Undibacterium sp. KW1: one gene and its partner. The main gene of each other region encodes a partner of the protein of the gene in region 2 in a complex. Links are inferred from orthologs where the notes say so. Each region holds a gene or a part of one and is shown on either strand. Other genes may lie near its edges. The genes, in order: sbcB and ssb.

Region 1 (3,204 bases), 5.0 Mb from region 2 along the record:
ATGCTGGATTTCTATGCGGACTGGTGTGTCTCGTGTAAAGAGATGGAAAAACTGACCTTCCCTGAAGCCAAGGTCAAAGCCAGGCTCGACAATATGCTGCTGTTGCAAGCCGATGTCACGGCCAATAATGCCGATGACAAAGCCTTGCTGAAACGCTTTGGTCTGTTTGGCCCGCCAGGCATTATTTTCTTTGATGCCCAAGGCAAAGAAATTTCAGGCCAGCGGGTTATTGGTTATCAGAATGCAGATAAATTCCTGCAATCGCTGAATCGTGCGGAAGGCAAATAAAGTATATTCAAAGAATATATAAGCATGCAACTAAACTATCCTTGAGTAAGCAAGGTAGAGCGGCTATATTCGAGTTCTCATTTCTTTTTGGAGAAAAAAATGACTTTGCGTTTAGGCGATATCGCCCCAGATTTCGAGCAGGATTCTTCTATTGGCCCTTTGAAATTTCATGAGTGGGCAGGCAATTCCTGGGTAGTCTTGTTCTCCCACCCTGCTGACTTTACACCGGTCTGCACGACAGAGTTGGGCCTGACTGCAAAGCTCAAGCCAGAGTTTGACAAGCGCAATGTAAAAGCCATCGCCTTGTCAGTTGATGGCGCTGAATCTCATTTGCAATGGATCAAGGATATTGAAGACACGCAAAAGACTGTCGTCGGTTTTCCTATCGTTGCTGATGCTGACAAGAAAGTTGCAGCACTGTATGACATGATCCACCCTAACCAGTCTGAGACTGTCACGGTGCGTTCCTTGTTCGTCATCGATCCGAACAAAAAAGTCCGCCTCATCATCACTTACCCGCTGACTACAGGCCGTAATTTTGATGAAGTCTTGCGCGTCATTGATGCCCTGCAATTGACGGATGGCTATACAGTTGCGACACCAGGTAACTGGCGTGATGGTGATGATGTCATCATTCCTCTGTCTATCAAGGATGAAGAAGTCATCAAGCAAAAATATCCTAAAGGTTATACTGCTGCACGCCCGTATCTGCGAGTTACACCACAGCCAAATAAGTGAGCCAATAAGTAAGTCATGCCTTGCGCATAAACAAAAGCCACGATTGATTCGTGGCTTTTGTTTTTTCAGCGCGGCAAATAAAAACTATCGCGACGGCACTATCATTTCAGCATAGTCATACAAGGCACCCAAAATTTCTTCTGCCGCTTCGTCTGCCGATTCTGACAGAGTATCGATTTCATTGAAATACATCTCCACCGTCCTTGCATTGCCTGCACCATCGAGCAGACGTGCCGCCCGGTGTTCTTCCCAGCTTTCCTGCTCTTCCATGCTCAGGCTGTCATGGAAGTTGCGGGCGCGGTAGCGGAATAATAATTCAGCCAGGCGCGGGTCCTGGAAGCTGGTACTGGCCTTGGCGAGCTGCACGCCATTCATACGGCGTAAATCATTCAAGAGACGGCGGTCACCGGCACCGACAAAGCCACCGTACAAGTCTTCATCGACATCACTGGCGGCTGCCTCCGGGCGCGCATACACTTGTTCCCATATCGCCTTGGCAGCGTCAGGCAGGGAAGCAGCTTTTTCGGCGTGCTGCTGTACCAGAGCCATATCTATCTTCCAGTGTTCTGCCATGGATGCTGACAAGGTTTTTAAATTGCCAATGACGATGGGTGATTTGTTGATATGTATGCTTTTCACAGGCAGGCGCTGTATGCCTTCAGGCAAGGCATCGCTCTTGCTGAACATGCGTAGCTGTATCGTTTCTGCATCCAGGCCCGCCAGCTGTGTAGGATCATGCGACAGGTCCCAGGCGATGACTTCATTCTTGTTCTTGGGGTGCATGGCCAGCGGCCACATAACGGCCAGGCAACCACGCTCGGTAGGGAACATGCCGGAAATATGCAGGAAAGGTTTGTCCAGCACGGGCATGCCTATTTCAGCGGCGGCCTTGTCTTTCTTGTGCAAGGCAAAACAAAACTCGAACAGCTTGGGCTGACGCTCGCGTATCAGGCGCGCCAGTGCTATCGTGGCACGCACATCTGACAGGGCATCATGCGCAGCTTCATGTGCAATCCCATTCTCCTTGGTCAGGTGTTCAAGGCGGAAGCTGGGCTTGCCTTCATCATTCTTTGGCCAGTTGATACCATCCGGACGCAGGGCATAACAGGTTCGCACCATGTCCATGATGTCCCAGCGGCCACAATTGTTTTGCCATTCGCGCGCATACGGGTCGATCAGGTTGCGCCAGAACATGAAGCGGGTAATTTCATCATCGAAGCGTATGGTGTTATAGCCCACGCCTATGGTGCCGGTCTTGCCGAGTTCCTGTTCTATCTTTGCTGCAAACTCATGCTCGGGTATGCCGCGCTCCAGGCAGGTTTGTGGCGTGATATGAGTGATCAGGCAAGATTGCGGGTCAGGCAAAAAATCATTGGCAGGCTGGCAGTACAGCATGACAGGTTTGCCGATTTCATTGAGCTCGGCATCGGTGCGTATGGCAGCAAATTGCGCGGGTCTGTCGCGCCGGGCGACTGCACCAAAGGTTTCATAGTCATGCCAGAGAAAGGTATGTTCTTGCATTGGAAATTAAAATTAATTTGTTGAATTGGTCTTCTCAGACCGCATTTTATCCGGCATCTCAATCAAGGCGACGGCTGGCGCGGTCTTCGAGATAGCGCTGACTACGGAAATAAATCAGCAAGAACACGACAATGGCACCCATCGCCCCCATGGTGTACCAAAAACCCGAGGCATGCTTGAGCAGGGGCATGGCTTCAAAGTTCATACCAAAGATGCCGGTGATCAGAGTCAGTGGCATGAACAGGGCAGTGATGACGGTCAGGGTGCGCATGATTTCACTGGTCCTGTGTGCCATCGCTGCGAAGTGGATTTGCACTGCTGACTCCAGTGATGCTTCCAGGCGGCGTGCATGGTTCAGCACGCGACTGATATGCTCCATCACATCATTGGTGCGTACCAGCAGCAAGTCCTTGGCGCGGCTATTACCGTCATGGGTATCGACGATATGGTCGCGCAATTCCTGCATGGCATCGCGCTGCTCTTCACAGAGGTTATCGAGCTTGCGCAATTCTACCCGTGAATCGAGCAGGGCCAGCCAGTTGTTGAAGGGGCGGCGTGGGTCCAGCAAGGCGTGTTGCCAGCGGTCGAGTTGCTGGGTCAGTGGCTGGCGCAATTCCAGGTATTGATCAACCATGGCATTCAATAGCCTTAACATCA
Region 2 (3,116 bases):
AAAAGTCATGAGTAAATTGGAGAAGGGAAAAAGAAATTCTGTATTGAGCGTTACACTATAAAATCAAGCTGCGCCGCAAGCTTCATCGCGCGGAGATGTCGCTCCATCAATGCGCATTGTAGTGCAAAACCGACCTGTATCTGCAGATACCTGTCCCTGCAATACATGTGCTTACTCATCGGGGAGTCAGTGTTTTGACAACAATTACTTTCATCCAGGCGGACATTGCCCGCCACAAAGATATGCTCTTGGCCATGAATCTTGAATACATGGGTTGGGTCGCCGCACACATCAAGCAGGATTTTGGTATTACCAGCGAAGACTTGCTCGGCATGCCACTGACAGATTATGTAGCTGGTGCACTGGACAAAATCTGTGGCACAGATACACTGGACAGCATGTTTTATCTGATAGAGGCAGACGGCCAGATAGCCGCCATGGGTGGCAGACGCGGTATACAGCCAGGCGTAGCCGAGATCAAGCGCCTGTATGTATTGCCAGGCTTTCGTGGCCTGCATCTGGGCGATGCGCTTTTACAACGCCTGCTCAGCGACGTACGCCAGCAGGGCTATGAGCGCGTGCGCCTCGACAGTGCACCCTTCATGCATGCAGCCCACAAACTTTACGAAGCAGCAGGATTCAAGGATTGCCAGCCCTATGAAGGCGCAGAAGTACCAGCGGTCCTGCATCCCCGCTGGCGGTTTATGGAATTGAGACTGTAAGCAACACTCACTTTGAGGCAACCCATGCAAATCCAGACCATCCTGGCCTTTGGTGGCCATAGCGAAGCAGCGATACAGTTCTACAAACAAGCGATAGGTGCAGAAGTGCAAGTCATGCTGCGCTGGAAAGACAGCCCAGACCCGGTCATGCGCAGCATATCATCCGATCTGGATAAAATCATGCATGCCTCATTCCGCGTAGGTGACACCATACTGATGGCAACTGACGGCATACAAACCCTGGCCCAGCCTGACATCAAAGGCCTCACACTGAACCTCGAAGCCAGGGACGACAGCGAAGCCAGGCAGCTATTCGCTGCACTCAGCAATGGCGGAACTGTACAAATGCCCCTGAGCAAAACCTTCTGGACCTCACTGTCAGGCATGCTCACCGACCGCTTTGGTGTGTCGTGGATGGTGAATGTGGCCTCGCCCGAGGAATAATGCATCATTTACTTTGGTCTTGAATGAAAGAGAATTGGCACAACACTGGAAAGCAAGGCTTCATTCATCACGACTGTTTCAATCATTACGCCTGTTTCAATCATATAAAAGAAAAAACCCACTCCTGTGTAGAAGTGGGTTTTTGTTTACGTTCTAAACAAGCTCGGGGTTAAAACGGAATATCGTCATCCATATCCGAGAAGTTCGGGGCCGGGCGTGAGGCTGGGGCCTGGCGTTGTTGTTGTGGGGCTGCCTGTGGGCGTGGTGCTGGTGCACCCCCACCTCCGCCACCGTAGCCACCACCATCATCCATGCCTGCGCCGCCGCCCATGCCCTGGCGGCTGCCCAGCATTTGCATGCTGTCGGCCTTGATGTCGGTTGCGTATTTTTCTACGCCGTCTTTGTCGGTGTACTTGCGGGTGCGCAGGCTGCCTTCAACGTAGACTTGCGAACCTTTCTTCAGGTATTGACCGGCGATTTCTGCCAGTTTGCCGAAGAAGGTGATGCGGTGCCATTCTGTCTGTTCTTTCTTTTCACCGCTGGATTTGTCTTTCCAGCTATCGGTGGTTGCCACGGTGATGCTGGTCATTGCATCGCCTGATGGCATGTAACGGGTTTCCGGGTCTCTCCCAAGGTTGCCAACGATAATGACCTTGTTCACTGATGCCATGTATTTCTCCTCATTTTTCCTGATACAAATTAATTTATGCCTTGACCGCAACAGCAGTTTTGCTGCGCTTGGGGATGTTGGGCATATTGATAGCGATTATAAGCCACGCGGCTGTAAGCACAGAACTAACAATAAAAACTGATGACGGGTTGAAACTTTGTTTAATCCAGCCGCCCAACAAACCACCACAGAACAGGCCCAGGGCCTGCAAGGTGTTATACACACCTAGAGCCGCACCTTTGGCGGCTGGCGGGGCGATACGCGATACCAGGGATGGCTGGCATGCCTCAAGGATATTGAAGGCAATAAAAAATGCAAACAGCAAGCCTACCAGCATGGCTGGGGATTGCAAGTATTGCCACAGACCAAGCTCAACTACCAGCAAGAGTGCGATAGCGGCAACAAAGACCTGCTTCATCTTGCCAAATTTCTCGCCGATGAAAATTGCTGGCAGCATGGCGATGAAAGAAGCAAACATGACAGGCAGATAGACTTTCCAGTGCGCGGTCACCGGCAGGTCAGCATATTGCACCAGTGCCGCTGGCACAACAACGAACATGGCCATTTGCGTCAGGTGCAGCGCAAACACGCCGTAATTGAGGCGCATCAGTTCAGTGTTCTTCAAGACCACGGACAGGGGCACGGGCGCATGGCGTATGGCCGGTGCTTCTGGCGTGATAAACAAGACAACGGCTATGCCTACCAGTGACAGAACACCCGTCATGGCAAAGATGCCACTCATGCCTATGCTTTGATACAACAACGGTGCGGCCACCAGTGAAAATGCAAAGGTCAGACCGATGGAGCCGCCTACCATGGCCATGGCCTTGGTGCGGTGTTCTTCTCTGGTGGTATCGGCGATCAGGGCAGTAATGGCGGCGGAGATTGCGCCTGCACCCTGTATGCCACGGCCGATGATGACACCAACCACTGTGGTTGCGTATGCTGCAACAAAAGCGCCAATCGCGAACAGCAACAGGCCGATGACGATGATACGCTTGCGGCCAAATTTGTCTGACGCTATCCCGAATGGGATTTGCCCGAAGGCCTGGCTCAGGCCATACATGCCCATGGCCAGGCCAACCAGGCTGGCATTATCACCATCAGGCAAGGTCTTGGCATGAATTGCAAATACCGGCAGGATGAGGAACAGACCCAGCATGCGCAAGGCAAAGATGGAAGCGAGGGAGGCACTGGAGCTGATTTCCTCGCGGCTCATGCTGGCAGGCTGTTGCTCACTCAGGGCGGATGCGTCGGAAGATGTTGCAATAGTCATATTC

What was found.
Region 1: the proteins of ssb (region 2) and sbcB are in contact, whole or in part, in a crystal structure (PDB 3C94), measured with the Escherichia coli proteins. The link is inferred for Undibacterium sp. KW1 from one-to-one orthologs.

Annotation. Positions count from the first base shown.
Region 1 is NZ_AP018439.1:525,042-528,245, forward strand. Bases 330-3,204 are described here. They hold sbcB (exodeoxyribonuclease I), read right to left. Parts: upstream 2,548-3,204; coding sequence 1,111-2,547; downstream 330-1,110. Other genes in these bases: UNDKW_RS02455 (peroxiredoxin), read left to right, coding at 388-1,026; UNDKW_RS02465 (magnesium transporter CorA family protein), read right to left, coding at 2,606-3,204. In the rest of the region: protein-disulfide reductase DsbD, read left to right, coding at 1-288. UniProt on the Escherichia coli protein: Degrades single-stranded DNA (ssDNA) in a highly processive manner.
Region 2 is NZ_AP018439.1:5,544,515-5,547,630, forward strand. Bases 87-2,873 are described here. They hold ssb (single-stranded DNA-binding protein), read right to left. Parts: upstream 1,837-2,873; coding sequence 1,336-1,836; downstream 87-1,335. Other genes in these bases: UNDKW_RS24905 (GNAT family N-acetyltransferase), read left to right, coding at 195-722; UNDKW_RS24910 (VOC family protein), read left to right, coding at 747-1,166; UNDKW_RS24920 (MFS transporter), read right to left, coding at 1,871-2,873. Also shown: UNDKW_RS24900 (DEAD/DEAH box helicase), read right to left, coding at 1-9; more of UNDKW_RS24920, read right to left, coding at 2,874-3,055. UniProt on the Escherichia coli protein: Plays an important role in DNA replication, recombination and repair. Binds to ssDNA and to an array of partner proteins to recruit them to their sites of action during DNA metabolism. Acts as a sliding platform that migrates on DNA via reptation.